One region of the Actinoplanes subglobosus genome, then DNA from elsewhere that is predicted to be linked to it. Evidence: riboswitches for the same ligand, from Rfam matches in the RefSeq annotation. Region 1 holds a riboswitch; the other holds the start of a gene.
The links. A riboswitch is a leader RNA that binds a small molecule or an ion and turns the genes downstream of it on or off. The one in region 1 is predicted to bind glycine.
Positions count from the first base shown of each region.

Region 2: another riboswitch for glycine. It lies ahead of gcvP (aminomethyl-transferring glycine dehydrogenase); the one in region 1 lies ahead of gcvT (glycine cleavage system aminomethyltransferase GcvT).

Region 1 is NZ_JBHSBL010000033.1:8,223-17,220, forward strand. Features, by position in the region: gene ACFO0C_RS45575 (ADP-ribosyltransferase domain-containing protein) at 1-230, opposite strand, end outside; gene ACFO0C_RS45580 (macro domain-containing protein) at 341-1,000, shown strand; gene ACFO0C_RS45585 (diguanylate cyclase domain-containing protein) at 1,004-2,590, opposite strand; gene ACFO0C_RS45590 (PAS domain S-box protein) at 2,986-6,102, opposite strand; glycine riboswitch at 6,194-6,289, shown strand; glycine riboswitch at 6,294-6,380, shown strand; gene gcvT (glycine cleavage system aminomethyltransferase GcvT) at 6,414-7,466, shown strand; gene ACFO0C_RS45600 (L-serine ammonia-lyase) at 7,470-8,768, shown strand; gene ACFO0C_RS45605 (MarR family winged helix-turn-helix transcriptional regulator) at 8,775-8,998, opposite strand, start outside.
Region 2 is NZ_JBHSBL010000019.1:255,583-264,580, reverse strand. Features, by position in the region: gene ACFO0C_RS26695 (nucleotidyltransferase domain-containing protein) at 1-14, opposite strand, end outside; gene ACFO0C_RS26690 (nucleotidyltransferase domain-containing protein) at 15-686, opposite strand; gene mgrA (L-glyceraldehyde 3-phosphate reductase) at 704-1,732, opposite strand; glycine riboswitch at 1,748-1,835, shown strand; gene gcvP (aminomethyl-transferring glycine dehydrogenase) at 1,913-4,762, shown strand; gene ACFO0C_RS26675 (DUF5999 family protein) at 4,877-5,077, opposite strand; gene ACFO0C_RS26670 (chorismate-binding protein) at 5,197-6,447, shown strand; gene ACFO0C_RS26665 (sigma-70 family RNA polymerase sigma factor) at 6,623-7,165, shown strand; gene def (peptide deformylase) at 7,187-7,675, shown strand; gene ACFO0C_RS26655 (class I SAM-dependent methyltransferase) at 7,672-8,343, shown strand; gene ACFO0C_RS26650 (FIST signal transduction protein) at 8,559-8,998, shown strand, end outside.

The DNA of each region.
Region 1 (8,998 bases):
GGATAAGGGTTCTGCCCGAAGACGACGACCTTCCACTTGTGCGGCGGGTTCGGCTTGAGTGCCTGGAAGGTCAGCTCCCGCACGGGGACGGTCTGTGGGCTGCGGCCGGGGCCGATGAACGTCTCGGCGCCGGGCTGTGCCTCGATGACCGGCTTGAGCAGCGGCAGCCAGGGCTCACCGCCGCCGGCGAACAGCTCGGTGAGTGACAGCGGATCGTTGGCGTCGGTCATCGGGGCTCCCCTCGGTCTGGTGCGCCGAATCATGGCACCCGTCCCGGGCCGGATTTTTTGTCGGACCCCCGCGATATGGTCGCCGCCTTCCCTCGGCAATGGAGTGCACAGTGACCGATCTTCCGCAGCTCGAAGTGGTTCTCACCGACGTCAACGCCCGGGTCGTCGAGGCTTGGCGCTCGGCGTTCGCCGACACCCCTGGAGTCGAGATCACGAAGGGCTCGATCCTGTCCCAGCGGGTCGACGCGTGGGTCAGTCCCACCAATTCGTATGGGGCGATGACCGGTGGCGTCGACGGCGTGATCAAGCGGCACCTCGGGCCCGGCATCCAGTTGCGGGTGCAGCGGGCGATCCAGGAGGAGTTCGGTGGGAGTCTGCCGGTCGGCGCCGCGGTCTGTGTGCCGGCCGGTGCGGCCTTTCCGAAATTCGTGATCTCCACGCCGACGATGCACGAGGTCGCCGAGAACGTGCGGGAGACGCTCAACGTGGCGCTGGCCTGTTCGGCGGCGTTCCAGGCGATCCACCGGCAGAATGCGCGGCAGCCCGGCAGCATCACGTCGGTGGCGCTGGTCGGGATGGGCGCGGCGACCGGCAAGGTGCCACCGCAGGTGTGCGCCAACCTGATGTGGGCGGGTTACACGCTGTTCCAGGAGCACGCGTTCGACGACTGGGCCGAGCTGCGCACCACGATCAGCGATCAACTCGGTGACATCGAGGCCCGGCCGGCGCAGGAGCGGGTGCGGATCACGCCACCCCAGCGGCGGCGCTGACCGTCAGGCGGCGACCGCGAAAGCGCCCTTGCCCCGGTTCTTCGCCTGATACATCGCCTGGTCGGCCCGCTTGAGCAGGAGCGAGGCGTCGTTGAGTGAACGTGCCGCACCGCCGGGCAGATGGGAGGCCGCATCGAACGAATGGGCGGCGTCGCCAGGCAGGTGCGAGGCGCCGTTGGGCAGGTGCGAGGCGCCGTTGGGCAGGTGTGCGGCCTCGGCGATCGCCAGCCCCACGCTTGCCCGGACGGTGGCGGTGCCGCCGCCGGGCAGCCTGCAGGGCGCGCCGAGCGTCGTGACGATCCGTTGCGCCACGCCGGTGAAACCGTCGGGTGGCGGCCGGTCGAGCAGGACGGCGAATTCATCGCCACCGAGCCGGGCGACCAGTCCGGCGGGGCCGACACAGGCTTCGAGCCGGCTGGCCGCCTCCATCAGGACGGCGTCGCCGGCGGCGTGTCCATGGAGGTCGTTGACCGGTTTGAAGTCGTCGAGGTCGATGAGCAGCACCCCGGCCGGGCCGCCGCCGGCCAGTGTCTCGCCGACCCGGTCGAGGAATCGGGCACGGTTGGCCAGGCCGGTGAGACTGTCGGTGAAGGCCATGGCGTGCAGCCGCTGGGTGAGGCTGTCGCGTTCGGCGAGCAGCTGGGCGTTGTCGATGAAGGCGGTGAGCTGGCGGGCCACCACGATGCCGGTGCACAGGACCGCGCCGACCTGGGCGATCCAGGCCCGCAGGTCGAGTCCGCCGACCAGCAGGGTGGTGATCAGGAGGAGGTAGATCCCGGCGAGCGCGAGGTAGGGCATGAGGCTGTAGGGGCGTCGGCGTGGTGCCGTTGGCGCGGCCTGTCCGGACAGGTAGCGGCGGTGCTGGAGCCAGGCCGAGATGAGCAGGAGGGCGTGACATCCCAGGCTGAGGGCGAAGACCGGTCCGGGACGTCCGGTGCGGGCCATCTCCGGGCCGAGTGCGCGGGCCAGGGCTTCCAGTGCGGCGGCCGCCGGGCCCATCACTCCGATGTGCCAGCGGAACGGGGTGGCACCGCTGAGGTACACGCGGCCGACGGCGAAGGCCACGAGCATCGCGACCACCGGTCCGGCGGCGACTCCGACCACGTGGCCGGCGGCGAACGAGCCGGTCACCGCCCAGTAGAGGCCGAAGGAGCCGACAGCGGTGACGACGGTGGCCAGGTCGAGGTGGTAACAGAGTCGTTCCCGGGCGGAGCGGTGCGGTAGCGGGAAGGTCGCCATCACACCGATCACGGCGGCGCCACCACAGCCGAGGGCCACGGTCCGGGCGATGCCGGTGCCGGTGAGCGCGGTGATCGAGTTCGGGTCGGCGAGTGTGGTGGCGACCTGGATCCAGTCGGCGATGCTGAACATCGTTCCGGCGACGACGAAGACCTTCCAGAACCGGCGTTCCGGGGTGGGGTCGGGCATGAGCCGGGTGGCGCGATGGGCATACCAGGTCATCAGTGAGGCGAAGATCGCGATGGTCAGCCAGCAGATGACCGCGAGGGCCGCCGTGCTGCCCCACGGCACGACGAAGACGGCGCTGAGCACGCCGGTCAGCGTGATGACGGCCACGGGTAGGACCGGCATGGGGGCTCCTGTCCGTGTCGCGACGACGTTCCGGCCAGACTTTGATCGGCCGCAGAACGGCCATCTTGAGAAAGCCAGAGACGGCCATCTTGAGAATGCCGCCGAAGCAAGAAAGCGAGCGGCAGAAGAAACAGAGGAAGCAGAAGGAACAGGACCAGAAGGAACAGAAACAGCACAGAAGCAAGGCGGAAGCCGAAGCGGAAGCGGAAGCCGAAGCCGAAGCCGAAGCCGAAGCCGAAGCCGAAGCCGAAGCCGAAGCCGAAGCCGAGGCGGAAGCGGAAGCGGAAGCGGAAGCGGAGGCGGAGGCGGAGGCGGAGGCGGAGGCGGAGGCGGCCAAGCAGAAGAGGCAGGAGACAGGGGAAGCAGGAGATAGGAGCGGTGGATGTGGCAGGACCTCAGGCCGGCATGACGGTGACCGGCAGGCTCAGCGTGAAGATGCTGCCGGACGGATGCCCGGGGAGATGCCCGACCGTACCGTCGTTGGCCTCCGCGAGCCCTTTGACGATGTACAACCCGAGCCCGGTCCCCTGAATGGTGACGTCAGCCCCGGTGGCCCGGGTGAACCGATCGAACAGATAGGGCCGCAGTTGCTCGGGAATCCCCGGCCCACCGTCGTGGACGCTGATCAGAGCTTTCCCGTCCTGCAGTTCCACCGTGATGGCGGTGACGCCTCCCCCGTACTTGTCGGCGTTGGTGCAGAAGTTGGTGACGATCTGCTGGAGATGGCTGGGATGCACGAGCACCACCAGATCCCCCGGACAGGTCACCTCGGTGGTGATGTGCAGCCCGGCCAGCACATCGTGCAGGGCGGCGGCGAGTTCCACCGGTTCCGGTTCGGCATGGAGCTGACCGGCGTCGATGGTGCACATGGTGAGGATCTCGGCGCGCAGCAGGTTGAGGCGTCGGGTGGACCGGGCGATGACCTCGAGGGCCTTGCGGTGTGACGGCACGAGCTGGCCGGTGTCGGAGAGCAGCATCTCGGCATAGCCGCCGATGGTGTTGAGCGGGGTGCCGATCTCGTGGGACAGCATGCCCATCAGGTCGAGTTTGAGCGCGTTGGCTTCGGCGAGCCGCCCGTTGGTGTCCTGGAGTTCGTCGTTGCGGACGCTCAGGAGTGCGGCGGCGGCGTCGCGTTCGCGTTCGGCGGCCAGGCGCGCGGTGACGTCCTGGACGACGGCGATGAAGCTGGCCGGCTGCCCGTCGACGTCGCGGACCAGGGACATGCCGACTTCGGCGTCGACGATCCGCCCGTCGGCGTGCAGCAGCCGCAGGTGGCGGCCGGCCGGCAGGTTCTCGGTGAACAGGATGGCCGCGGCCCGGTGGTTGGCGGGCCGGTCGTCGGGGTGGGTGATGTCGTCGAGGGTGAGTTCTTCGAGCTGGGCGACGGGCCGTCCGAGGATGTCGGCGAGTGCCGGGTTGACGTGCTGGAACCGCCCGTCGAGCCGGATGGTGGCCTGGCCGACGGTGGCGAGGGAGAACTGGGTGCGCAGTCGTTCCTCGCTGTCGGCGAGCCGTCGTTCGGCTTCCTTGCGGGCGGTGACGTCGACGTTGACCTCGAGGATCGCCAGCGGTTTGCCGTCCTCGTCGTATTGGACGCTCTGGTAGGAGAGCACGATGATGCGGTTGCCGTCGCTGCGCAGGTGGTCGAGTTCGCCGTGCCAGCGGCCGACGTCGGCGAGCGCGTCCTCGACGAGGGTGCGCAGCACGGAGAAGCGGGTGTCGAGCAGCCGGTGCAGGTTGCAGCCGATCACGGCGTCGGGTTTCCAGCCGTAGACGCTCTCGGCGCCCCGGTTCCAGTAGGTGACCTTTCCGGTGAGGTCGCGCACGATGACGGCGGTGGGTGCCAGGTCGAGCAGTTCGGCCTGCTGGCGCAGTCGCGCGTTGTCGCGGTGGCGTTCGGTGACGTCGCTGCACACGCCGTCGACGAAGAGGACTCCGTTCTCCCGGCGGGGCACTCCCCGCGTCCACACCCAGCGGGTCACGCCGTCGCCGCCGATGAGCCGGCAGACGGTCTCGGCGGCCTGCCCGGTGGTCAGGGTGTGCCGGAAGGCGAGGAACGCCTCCCGGTCGCCGGGGTGCATCATGGCGGCCATCGCGTTGCCCAGGTCGCCGCCGGACGGGGCGGGTCCGCCGAAGATGCCGGTGTTGTTGGGGCTGGCGTAGACCATCCGGACGGTGTCGTCGGAGGAGATCCGGACGGTCCACAGGAAGTCGCTGAGGTTGGCGACGATCTGGTCGAAGCCCCGCTGGGCCCGGCTGAGTTCGAGTTCCAGGTCGAGGGCACGACGCCGGTGGACGTACTGGCCGATGTGCGCGGCGACGGTGTCGAGGGCGGCCATCACCTCGGGGTCGGCCTCGGTGAGGCGCCGGTCGTAGACGGCGAGGACCCCGACGACCTCGACACCGTTGCGGACCGGTACGGCCACCACGCTCTGCAGCCCCGCGGCCTTGGCCGCGACGACCCGTGGCCCGTCGGACGCCGACAGGTCGGTGGACCAGCACACGGCCGCGGTCTCCCACACCTGCCCGATCACGCCGCGGCCACGGGTGACCTCCCGGACGGCGCGCATCGGCTCGGTCATGGCGACGTCACGGGACCAGGCGGCCAGCCGGACCAGGCGTTTGGCCCGGCCGTTGTCCAGGTGCCAGTATTCGACGTACGGCCAGCGCAGCCCCTCCCCCACGGCGGCCAGCACCGAGTCGGTGGCCTGTTCGACGTTCTGTGCCGCGGCGAGAGCCCCCGCGACGGCGTATTCGAGGCGCCGCAGCCGTTCGCTGTGCTGGCGGGCGGTGATGTCGCGGATGAACGCACCCATGGCGGTCGACGACAGCTCGATCGGGAACTGCCGGCCGCCCCGGTGCACGGCACGGAACTCGGCCCGCTGCCCGCCTCCGGTGTCCCGACCCACCTCGTCGAACCAGCGGCGGAAGCCAGCACGCTGGTCGGGCACGATGACGAGTTCGTCGATCGGGCGGCCGAGCGCGTCGAGTTCGCTCCAGCCGAACATCCGCTCGGCGGACTGGTTCCAGGTGGTGACCTGGCCGTCGGCGTCGGCGGCGACGAAGGCGTCCAGGGTGCTGTCGAGGATCTGCCGGACGCGTTCGGCGCTGCGGGCCGCGTCGGCGACTGCCGTCCGTGCGGCGATCTCCCCGGCGGCCGCGACGGCCAGGCCTTCCAGCACGGTGACGTCGGTGTCGGTCCACTCGTGCGGCTGGTCGTCGACGACGCACAGGACTCCGGCGGTCAGGCCGTCGGGTGAGCGCAGCGGTACGCCGAGGTAGGTGCCCGGCACCACCAGGGGTGCTCCGGTCTCGGCCACCTGGAGGCAGTGTTCGGTCTGGAGGTCCGCCTCGTCGCCGGCGATCACGGAGAACTCCCGTGCGGCGGTGAGCAGCATCGCCAGTGACGCCCGCCCACCGGTGAGGCGGGTGGCCAGCGAGATGATCTGCTCGAGAACCGGAGAGGCCGGGGCGTCGAGCCGGGCGTCGTCGGCCATTGCGATGCTGTTCATCACAGGGCCAATCGTCAGCGGCGGAGGCCAATTGAGCGCTGTGCGGTAGGGTTTGCCGAACGCTTCTCCACCTACAGACGAATATTGCCGCGACGCCGCCGCGGGAGAGTCCTCGCAGCTCAGTGAGGGCGCCGAAGGAGCAACTTCTCCCTCAGAATCTCTCAGGCCCCAGTACCGCGACGGTCAGGCGACTCTGGAAAGTCAGCTCTTTTCACGGGGCTGCGCCCACGGTGCAAGCCGCCTTCCGGCGGTGAACCTCTCAGGCAGAGATGACAGAGCGAGGGAGGCCCGACCCCGACAAGGAGCCTCCGTTGCGTCATACCGCACTGCACGCCGTCCACCAGCGTCTCGGCGCCGCCATGACCGGTTTCGCCGGCTGGTCCATGCCGCTGCGTTACGGCAGCGACATCGGCGAGCACCACACCGTCCGCAAGGGTGCCGGACTGTTCGATCTCGGTCACATGGGTCAGATCGAGGTGACCGGCCGGGAGGCGGCGGCGTTCCTCGACCACGCCCTGGTCGGCCGGCTGTCGAAGGTCGCGGTGGGCCGGGCGAAGTACACGATGCTGTGCCACACCACCGGCGGGGTCCTCGACGACCTGGTCGTCTACCGGCTCGGCGAGGACCGGTTCCTGGTCGTGGCGAACGCGTCCAACGCGGCGGTGGTGCGGGCGATGCTCGGCGAGCACTCCGGCGGCTACACGGTGACGATCACTGATGTGAACCGGTCACTGATCGCCGTGCAGGGCCCGGAGGCCGTCGGGGTGGTCGGTGCGCATCCGGATCTGCGCTACTACGGCATCAAGGCGGAGCGTCTGGCCGGGCGGGACGTGCTGCTGGCCCGGACCGGTTACACCGGTGAGGACGGTTTCGAGATCTACTGCGCGAACGAGGACGCCGAGGCCGTCTGGGAGTGGGCCGCCGGCAACGGTGCCGTCCCGTGCGGTCTGGCCTGCCGGGACACCCTGCGTCTGGAGGCCGGGATGCCGCTGTACGGCCACGAGCTGACGCTGCACACCACCCCGTTCCACGCCGGTCTGGGCCGTGTCGTGGCCCTCGACAAGCCGGACTTCGTCGGCGCCGCCGCGCTGCGCACCGCCGAGCCCGGGCACCTGCTGGCGGGCCTGGTCACGTCGGGCCGCCGTTCGCCGCGGGCCGGTCACGCGATCCTCGATCCGGCCACCGGCGACCGGATCGGTGAGGTGACCAGTGGCGCGCCGTCGCCGACGCTCGGTCACCCGATCGCCATGGCCTACCTTCCGGCCGACCGTGTCACGCCCGGGACCAGGGTGCTCGTCGACATCCGTGGCACCCGTGAGGAAGCCGAGGTCGTCGCGCTGCCCTTCTACCGCAGGCAGGGCTGAGCCGTGACGGTCTCCGTCTTCGACCTGTTCTCGATCGGGATCGGCCCGTCCAGCTCGCACACGGTGGGTCCGATGCGTGCCGCGCGGCTGTTCACCGCCCACCTGGCCACGCTCGGTGAGGTGGCGACGGTACGGGCCGAGTTGTTCGGTTCGCTCGGCGCGACCGGTCACGGCCACGGCACTCCGCGCGCGGTGCTGCTGGGCTTGCAGGGTGAGGATCCGGAGACGGTCGACACCTCGCTGGAGCCGTCCGCCGGCGCGACCGGTTTCGAGGTCGACCTGGTGCTGCACCGGCGTCGCGCGCTGCCGGGGCATCCCAACGGCATGCGCTTCGCCGCGCTGCGCGCGGACGGCACCGAGTTGCTGGCCAAGACCTATTTCTCGGTCGGCGGCGGGTTCGTGATCGATGAGACGACCTCGGGGGTACGCCCGGAGCACGCGCCCGTCACGTACCCCTTCTCCTCCGGCGCCGACCTGTTGTCGCTGACCCGGGCGACCGGCCTGTCGGTGTCGCGTCTGATGCTGGCCAACGAGACCGGCCGGCGGACCGAGGCAGAGGTGCACGCCGGTCTGTTGAACATCTGGCGGGTGATGAACGACTGCATCGACGCGGGTCTGGATGCCGAGGGTGTGCTCCCGGGCGGGTTGAAGGTGCGCCGCCGGGCCGGGGCGACGGCCCGTCAGCTGCGTGCCGCGGGTGATCCGGCCGCGCACGCCATGGAGTGGCTGACCGTCTACGCGATGGCGGTCAACGAGCAGAACGCGTCGGGCGGGCGGATCGTCACCGCCCCCACCAACGGCGCGGCCGGCATCATTCCCGCGGTGCTGCGCTACTACCTGGACTTCGTGCCCGGCGCCTCGCCGGACGGGGTGGTCCGGTTCCTGTTGACGGCGGCCGCGATCGGCCTGTTGTTCAAGGAGAACGCGAGCATCTCCGGTGCCGAGGTCGGCTGTCAGGGCGAGGTCGGTTCGGCGTGCGCGATGGCTGCGGCCGGGCTGGCCGAGGTCCTCGGCGGCACCCCCGAGCAGGTGGAGAACGCCGCCGAGATCGGCATGGAACACAACCTCGGCCTCACCTGTGACCCGGTCGGCGGCCTGGTCCAGATCCCCTGCATCGAACGCAACGGCATGGCCGCCGTCAAAGCCGTCACCGCCGCGAAGATGGCCCTGCGCGGCGACGGCCGCCACCACGTCTCCCTCGACAAGGTCATCAAGACCATGAAGGAGACCGGCGCCGACATGAAGATCAAGTACAAGGAGACGTCGCGCGGCGGGCTGGCCGTCAACGTCATCGAGTGTTGACCGGGGTCAGCGCCGCTTCTCTCCCCGCGCCTCGGTGACCGCCTCGCAGAGGTCGGTCAGCGGGTCGCGGGCCTGAGCGCTGCACGCGACGGCCTGCAGCATGCCCCGGAAGGACTCGGCGTCGGCGGCCGGCAGCGCGCCGAGCACGTGCGCCTCGACGTGGCGCAGTGCCTCCCGCCGGGACTGCCAGGTCTCGCGGCCCTTGGTGGTCGCGACCACGAGCCGGCTGC
Region 2 (8,998 bases), on a different contig from region 1:
ACGACGGTGGTCATTCAGAGATTCCTTTCCCGTACGGCTACCAGCACCCGGTCCACGGCGGCACGGTCCGGGGCCGGGGGGAGCGACGTCGAGGCGGCCGCGTCGGCGAGTTCCTCCTGGAGTCGCCCGGCCCACGCGGACACCTCGTGCCAGGGCCGCTCCCCGTGCTTGATCGCCAGCAGTTCCGCGCGGCGGTCCGACACGTCGACGAGCACTTCGCCGGTACGCAGCACGTGTATCCCGGCCATCAGCAGCCGGACCATGTGCATGGCCTGCTTGAAGTTGATCTCCCCGGTCCGTTCGTACCGGTTGGCGACCTTGGCCAGCTGGTCGCGCGCGTAGCTGCCGTAGGTCTCGGCCAGCCGGGTCGAGAGGAACGCGCCCCGGACGCCGGTGAGGGCGTCGCCGTCGGCGTTGTGGAAGGTGACCAGCGGCGACCACAGCACTTCCAGGACGGTCGGGTTGGCCTGGAGCGCGAGCGTGCAGAACCGCTCGATCTCCCACGAGAACTGCTCCTCGGCGGGCCCGTCCAGGTGGGTGGGCGGCTTGTCGAGGGTCCAGAAGTCGCGGGTCGGCGCCACGAACACACCCCGGCGGTCGTGGTCGGAGTCCGGGCCGTCCAGGCCGTACGCGCGGGACCCGACCACGACCGCGAGGGCCGTGTGCCGTTCGACGAGCTCGATCATGAGCCCGGAGGATACGGTCAGAGTTCAAGGACCGTCGCGTCGATTTCGTCCAGCTCACTCTGGTCGAGCGCCGGGTTGCCGAGCGCGGCCACGTTGTTCTCCAGCTGCTGCACGCTGGACGCGCCGATGATCAGGCTGGTCATCCGCTCGTCGCGCAGCGCCCATACCAGCGCCAGCTGGGCGAGTGTCTGCCCGCGCCGCTTGGCGATGTCGTTGAGCGCGTGCAGCCGGCCCAGGGTCTTGTCGTCCAGGGCGCTCTCGTTGAGGAACACGCTGGTCCGGATCCGCGAGTCGTCGGGGATGCCGGTCAGGTAGCGGTCGGTGAGCAGCCCCTGCTGGAGCGGGCTGAACGCGATGCAGCCGGCCCCGACGTCGGCCAGCGTGTCGAGCAGCCGGTCGTGCTCGATCCACCGGTTGAGGATCGAGTAGGACGGCTGGTGGATCAGCAGCGGCGTGCCCAGTTCGCGCAGGATCTCGGCGGCCTTGGCGGCCTGGGCGCTCTTGTAGTTGCTGATGCCGACGTAGAGGGCTTTGCCGGAGCGGACGATCGCGTCGAGCGCGGTCATCGTCTCCTCCAGCGGCGTCTCCGGGTCGGGCCGGTGGTGGTAGAACACGTCGACGTAGTCGAGGCCGAGCCGGGCCAGCGACTGGTCGAGGGACGACACCAGGTACTTGCGGGAGCCCCAGTCGCCGTACGGCCCGTCCCACATGGTGTATCCGGCCTTCGTCGAGATGATCATCTCGTCGCGGTGGGCGCGGAAGTCGGCGTCCAGGATGCGGCCGAAGTTGGTCTCGGCGCTGCCGGGCGGCGGTCCGTAGTTGTTGGCCAGGTCGAAGTGCGTCACCCCGAGGTCGAAGGCACGGCGGACGATGTCGCGCTGGCGGTCGGCGGGACGGCCGTCACCGAAGTTGTGCCAGAGGCCCAGGCTGATGGCGGGGAGCTTGAGGCCGCTGCGACCAGCACGCCGGTAGATCATGTCGGCGTAGCGGTCGGCGGCAGGGAAGTACGTCACATCGCACACCCTAGGACTCCCGATCTTCCCCATGCCCGCTGGTAGGTTGGTCGCAGCGCGGGAGAGTCCGTTCACACGGCGCCGAAGAGGCAAATCCTCCCCGGAAACTTTCAGGCAAAAGGACCGCGCGGGTTGGCAACTCTGAAATGCCCGCAATCGGGGTATGACAGAGGGGGAGGTTGCTTCTCGACCTTCTCACGCCAGGAGTCGCCCATGACGTCCCCGTTCGTTTCCCGGCACATCGGCCCGGACCCCGACGAGCAGACCCAGATGCTCAAGGCGATCGGGTACGGCTCGGTCGAGCAACTGATGGACGCGGCGATCCCGGAGTCGATCCGCTTCCACGGTGACCTCGATCTGCCGGCCGGGGCCTCCGAGGAGCAGACGATCGCCGAGCTCCGGTCGATCGCCGCCCGCAACGTGCTGGCCACCCCGATGATCGGGCTCGGCTACTACAACACCGTCACGCCCGCGGTGATCAAGCGGAACGTGCTGGAGAACCCGGCGTGGTATACGGCGTACACGCCGTACCAGCCGGAGATCAGCCAGGGCCGTCTGGAGGCGCTGCTCAACTTCCAGACCATGGTCACCGACCTGACCGGTCTGACCACCGCCAACGCGTCGATGCTCGACGAGGCCACCGCGGTCGCCGAGGCCATGACGCTCGCGCGGCGCGCGTCCAGGAGCCGGAGCAGTGTGTACGCGGTGGACGCCGACACGTTCCCGCAGACGTTGTCGGTGCTGCGCACCCGGGCCGAACCGCTCGGCATCTCCGTGGTGATCGTCGACGTCGACCACGACGAGCTGCCGGAGGACTACTTCGGCCTGCACCTGCAGTACCCCGGCGCCTCGGGTGCGGTGCGGGACCACGCCGCCCTGGTCGAGGCCGCCCACGCCAAGGGCGCCCTGGTCACGGTCGCGGCCGACCTGCTGGCCCTCACGCTGCTGCGGTCCCCGGGCGAGATCGGCGTCGACATCGCCGCCGGGACCACGCAGCGGTTCGGCGTACCGCTGGGCTTCGGTGGCCCGCACGCCGGATATCTGGCCGTGCGCGCCGGCCTGGAGCGGTCGCTGCCCGGGCGTCTGGTCGGTGTCTCCAAGGACGCCGACGGCAACCAGGCCTACCGTCTCGCCCTGCAGACCCGTGAGCAGCACATCCGCCGGGAGAAGGCGACGTCGAACATCTGTACCGCGCAGGTGCTGCTGGCCGTGATGGCCAGCATGTACGCGGTGTATCACGGACCGGCCGGTCTGCGTGGCATCGCCGAGCGCACCCACCGCCTGACCGCTCGCCTGGCCGCCGGTCTGCGGATCGTCGAGGGTGTGACGGTCGTGCACGACGGTTTCTTCGACACTGTGCTGGCCCACGTGCCGGGCAAGGCGTCGGCCGTGGTGCAGAACGCCGCGAAGTACGGCATCGACCTGCGCCTGGTCGACGCCGACCACGTGTCGGTGTCCTGCGACGAGACGACCACCGCCGCCGAGCTCCAGCGGGTGTGGGACGCGTTCGCTCTGGCCGTCGCCGGTAACTACCTCTGTGTGAGCAGCGATGCTCTCGACGCGGCCGCCGGCACGCCGATCCCGGCCGGGCTGGAGCGCGGCACCGGTTACCTTTCGCACCCGGTGTTCAACACCCACCACTCCGAGACGAGCATGCTGCGCTACCTGCGCAGGCTCTCCGACCGTGACTACGCGCTGGACCGGGGCATGATCCCGCTGGGCTCGTGCACGATGAAGCTGAACGCCACCACCGAGATGGAGGCCGTCACCTGGCCGGAGTTCGCGAACATCCACCCGTTCGCGCCGCGCAACCAGGTCGAGGGCTACGAGCACCTGGTCGCGCAGCTGGAGGCGTGGCTGGCCGAGATCACCGGTTACGACGCGGTCAGTGTGCAGCCGAACGCGGGTTCGCAGGGTGAGCTGGCCGGTCTGCTGGCGATCCGCGGCTACCACCGGTCGCGGGGTGACGAGCACCGTGACGTCTGCCTGATCCCGTCCAGCGCGCACGGCACCAACGCGGCGAGCGCGGTGATGGCCGGCATGCGGGTCGTGGTGGTCGCGTGTGACGCCGACGGCAACGTGGACCTCGCAGACCTGGACGCGAAGATCGAGAAGCACCGTGACCAGCTGTCGGCGATCATGGTGACCTACCCGTCGACCCACGGCGTCTACGAGACGTCGATCGCCGACCTGTGCGCGAAGGTGCACGAGGCCGGCGGCCAGGTGTATGTGGACGGCGCGAACCTGAACGCGCTGGTCGGCTACGCCCGGCCGGGGAAGTTCGGCGCCGACGTGTCGCATCTGAACCTGCACAAGACGTTCTGCATCCCGCACGGCGGCGGCGGTCCCGGTGTGGGCCCGGTCGCGGTGGGCGCGCATCTGGCCGAGTTCCTGCCGGGTGACCCACTGGAGCAGGGCGATCACCACGCGGTGTCGGCTGCGGCGCACGGGTCGGCGGGCATCCTGCCGATCTCGTGGGCGTACATCCGGATGATGGGCCCGGACGGTCTGGCGGCGGCGACGGCGTCGGCGGTGCTGGCGGCCAACTATGTGGCGGCGCGGCTGCGCGAGTACTACCCGGTGCTCTACGCGGGGGAGAACGGTCTGGTCGCGCACGAGTGCATCCTGGACCTGCGGCCGATCACCAAGGCCACCGGCGTCAGTGTGGACGACGTGGCGAAGCGGCTGATCGACTACGGCTTCCACGCGCCGACGATGTCGTTCCCGGTTGCCGGCACCCTGATGGTGGAGCCGACCGAGAGTGAGGACCTCGCGGAGCTGGACCGCTTCATCGCCGCGATGATCGCCATCAAGGGCGAGATCGACCGGGTCGAGGCGGGGGAGTGGCCGTCGGGCGACAACCCGCTGGCGAACGCGCCGCACACGGCGTCGGCGGTGACGGCTGACGAGTGGACCCACCCGTACTCACGCTCCGTGGCCGGTTTCCCGGAGGGCGTGGACCGGACGGCGAAGTACTGGCCGCCGGTTCGGCGTATCGACGGGGCCTTCGGCGACCGGAATCTGGTGTGTTCCTGTCCGTCGCCGGAAGCTTTCGAGGACTGACCCGCTCAGGGCTCAGTTTTTCCCGTTGCGCAGGTCGCGGTCGTCGGTGATCGCGGCCTGCGCTGCTTCCGTGGTCCTCGATTGACTACGCTGCGTCGCGTGTCGTGGGGTGTCTCAGGCAGCCAGGGCGTGCACGGCCGGTCCGCGGTGCGGCTCGATCGTGGTGCCGTCCGGCAGCAGCTCACCGGTGTCCTCGAAGACGATGACGCCGTTGCAGAGCAGGCTCCAGCCCTGCTCCTGGAAGGTCGCGATGATGCGGGCGGCCTCACGGTCGGTGGCGTCGGCTGGGGGGCAGGTGATCAGGTGCTGGCACATCGGTTAACTCCGGTTGGGGGCTGTGTGAAGGTTCACATTTGCGGTGACGAACGTTACCTCACATCGAACGACACTGGTTCAACCCGGTGACGGCGTCGGCTCGCGGATCCTCGACTCCCATGCTCCACGCCGGAGCGGTCGTCGACCACTGTCCGCTACCTCCGATGGGCCGTCCGCCGGGCGCTCCGGTGGGCTGCCACGCACGTCACCACGCGTTAAGCGCCTTTCGATGGCACCGGGGTGATCCCGGTGACCCCGCCGAGCTTGTGGCCGGGTTCCTCGCCGACAACGGACTACCGGTGCGTAACCTCGGCCGAACGGGTGACAAATACCAGACGATCGGCGCTGGCGAGATCTGCGGGGCATCACTCTACGTGTCCGCCGATGCCGGGGCCGTGATGGCAGGCGGTGTCATCGGATCGCGCTCTCCTGTGCCCTGCATTCCCGATGTATACGCCGTCGTTTACCGACATGCCCGGGATGTCACACCGTCCGGTGACATGTCGGGCCAGCCGTGGACTCCCGTTCCGGCCGGCCCCGCACCGGACCGCCCCGCGTCCTGGAGCCTCGGGCCGTGGCGGGAGAGCTGGACCCGGGCCGGGCACTCCCGGGCCGTCGAGCAGGTCCGCGAGGCCATCGGCCGCGGCGACGTCTACCAGGTCAACATCGTCGGGCACGCGTCGGCGGCGTACACCGGGGACCCCGGGCCGGCGCTGCGCCGTGTCGCGGGACTGGCCGGCGCCCGGTACGGCGGGGTCCTGACCGGCGACGGGTGGGCCATCGCCACCGCCTCCCCGGAGACCCTCATCGAGGTCCGCGACGGGCGGGTCGTCACCCGGCCGATCAAGGGCACCCGCCCGGCCACCGCCGCCGGCCGCCGGGAACTGCTCGGCTCGGCCAAGGAACGCGCCGAGCACGTGATGATCGTCGACCTGGAACGCAACGATCTCGCCCGTCTCCCGGGGACCGGGCCGGTGCGGGTGGAGGAGCTCTTCGCCGTACGCGAATGGTCGGGTCTGTGGCAGGCGGAGTCGGTCGTGACCGCGGACCTGGACCCCGACGTCGGCCTCGCCGAACTGCTCCGGGCCGTCTGCCCCGGTGGCAGCGTCACCGGCGCCCCCAAACTCGCCGCCCTGGACCGCATCGCCGCGCTCGAACCGGTCGGCCGGGGCGTCAGCATGGGCGGCCTCGGCTGGATCGGCCACGACCACCTCGACCTGGGCCTGACCATCCGCACCGTGGCCGTCGACGGCTCCCGCGCCCACGTCTGGGCCGGCGGCGGCATCACCATCGACAGCGTCGCCGTCGCTGAAGTGGAGGAGGCCGCCGCCAAGACCGGACCGGTACGAGCCGCGCTGCGCGGCCGCTGACCTGCACAGCCTGCTCATAGCGATCTCCGAGCCGTCTCTACCGATTGCGTGCCACTGTCGGCATCCGCCCCCACGAGTGGGGGTTGAGCGCGTACTTTGTGTCCGCGCGGCACCGAGACGGTCCACAGTGGCACCCTGCGTGCCCGGTGGCTGGCAGAGAGACGAGATCGCGGACATGCTTGAGCTCCTCGACCACCCGGTCGCCCCCATCAGGGTCACCATCGGGCCTGTGCGGGCCGATTTCGCGGGCTTCGCCCACGACACCCGCGCCCGCCTGCACAGCACCGCCTTCCAGCTCTGCCGCGACTGGCACCTCGCCCAGGACCTCACCCAGACCGCCCTGGCCAAGCTGTTCCTGAGCTGGGAACGCGCCGTCGACAGCGACAACCTGGTGGCGTACGCCCAGAAGGTCCTGCTGCGCGTCTATCTGGACCATCGGCGCCGCCGCAGCTCCACCGAGAGCCTCACCGGGCAGTTGCGCGAACCGGCCTACTCGATCAGCCCCGAGCTGCGGATCACCCTGCTGGACGCGCTGTCCCGGCTACCCGTGCGGGACCGGGCCATCGTCATGCTCCGCTACTTCGCCGACCACAGTGTGGAACAGGTCGCCCAGGAGCTGGACGTGCCGATCACCGTGGTCAAGTCGCAGACCCGCCGGTCACTGATCAAGTTGCGGCACATGCTCCTGACCGAACGCCCGGCGCTCTTCGCCGCGTAACGACCGGATAGCCTGGCAGGCATGACAGTTCGGCCCATCCGGCTTTACGGCGACCCGGTTCTGCGCACCCCCGCCGACGAGGTCACCACATTCGACGCGAGTCTGCGTGAGCTGGTCCGCGACCTGGAGGACACCGTCCGCGAGCCGGGGCGCGCCGGTGTCGCCGCCCCGCAGATCGGCGTCAGCCTGCGGGTCTTCTCCTACAACGTCGAGGGTGTCGTCGGGCACCTGGTCAACCCGGTGCTCGGCGACTTCGACGGTGAGCAGACCGATGAGGAGGGCTGCCTGTCGCTGCCCGGCCTGGGCTATTCGACGACGCGGTCGCTGTCGGTGGTCGCCCGTGGCTTCGACCAGCACGGGGAACCGCTCGTCATCGAGGGGACGGGGTTCCTGGCGCGGGCCCTGCAACACGAGACCGACCACCTGGACGGGCGTCTCTACGTCGACACCCTGACCGGGGACGTGCGGCGGCAGGCGCTGCGCGAGATGCGCCGGGTCCTGCCCCGATGACCTCGCCATCCGGGGCCTCCTCCTCGGCGGGCGACGCGCGACGGCTGGCCGCGGCCTCCCTCGCGGCCGGTGACCCGACCGGGTGGTTCGAGGACCTCTACGCCGAGTCGCGGGCCGGCCGCGCCGAGGTGCCGTGGGACGTGCCCGCGCCCAGTGCCCACCTGCGGGCACTCGATCTCCCCGCGGGTGACGGGCGGCGGGCGCTCGTGGTGGGTTGCGGTCCCGGCCGCGACGCCGAGTACGTGGCGGCCCTCGGCTACCGGGTCACCGCCTTCGACATCTCGGCCACCGCGATCGGCCTGGCCCGCGAGCGGCATCCCGGTACGACGGTCGACTACGTGGTCGCCGACCTGCTCGACCCGCCGCCGCCGTGGGGGCAGGCGTTCGACCTGGTCCTGGAGAGCAACAACGTCCAGGCCCTGCCGGCATCGATCCGGGCCACCGCGATCGCCGCCGTCGGCACGTTCGTCGCGCCCGGCGGCACCCTGATCGTGCTGGCCGCCGCCACCACCCGTATCGACAGCGACGGTGACGGGCCGCCGTGGCCGCTGACCCGCGCCGAGGTCGACGCCTTCGCCACCGGTGACCTGCGCCCGGTCTCGGTGACCCGGGTCGACGCCGTGGGGACGACGCTGCCGACCCGCTGGAGTGCCCTCTTCCGGCGCTGACGGGAGCAGCCGCGTGAGGGGCGGGACGGGCCCGGGAACCTCATCCGGATCGGTGGGCGGGTGGCCGTATCCCTGCCCGGTCCTGAGGCGCGGCTGGGCCGCCTGCCGGGAGAGAACCGGAAAGTTTCGGGCCGCAGGCGTTCAATCGGCCGGATCGCGGTCGATAGGGAGTCGGAGGGGTCTCGGCCGGGCGGGCCCGCGGATCGGGAGTGATCATGGTGAACAGCGTCGACGTGCGCAGCGTCGGGCAGGGCAGCAGCACGCACGACGACCCGCGGACCGCGGCGCGCAACTGTGTGGGCGCCGCCCTGGCCGGGCGGGCCCCCGCGCCGGAGGACCTGGTGATCGTGCATCCGACGATCGAGTACGAGCCGCTGGCCTTCTTCGAGGCGGCGGCCGAGGCGGCGGCACCGGCCCAGCTGGTCGGATGCACCGCCTACGGCGGCTTCACCGCGGCCGAGAACGTCGCCCGCGGGGCCGTCGCGCTCTACGTTCCGGCGGCCGACCTCACCTTCGGGATCGCCGCCGTCGACTCGATCAGCGGTGACCTGCGGGGTGCCGCCCGGCGCGTCACCGAGGCCGCCCGCGAACAGGCCGGCGGCGACGCCGAGCACTCGGTGCTGGTGATGCTCTCCGACGGGCTCGCCGGCGACCA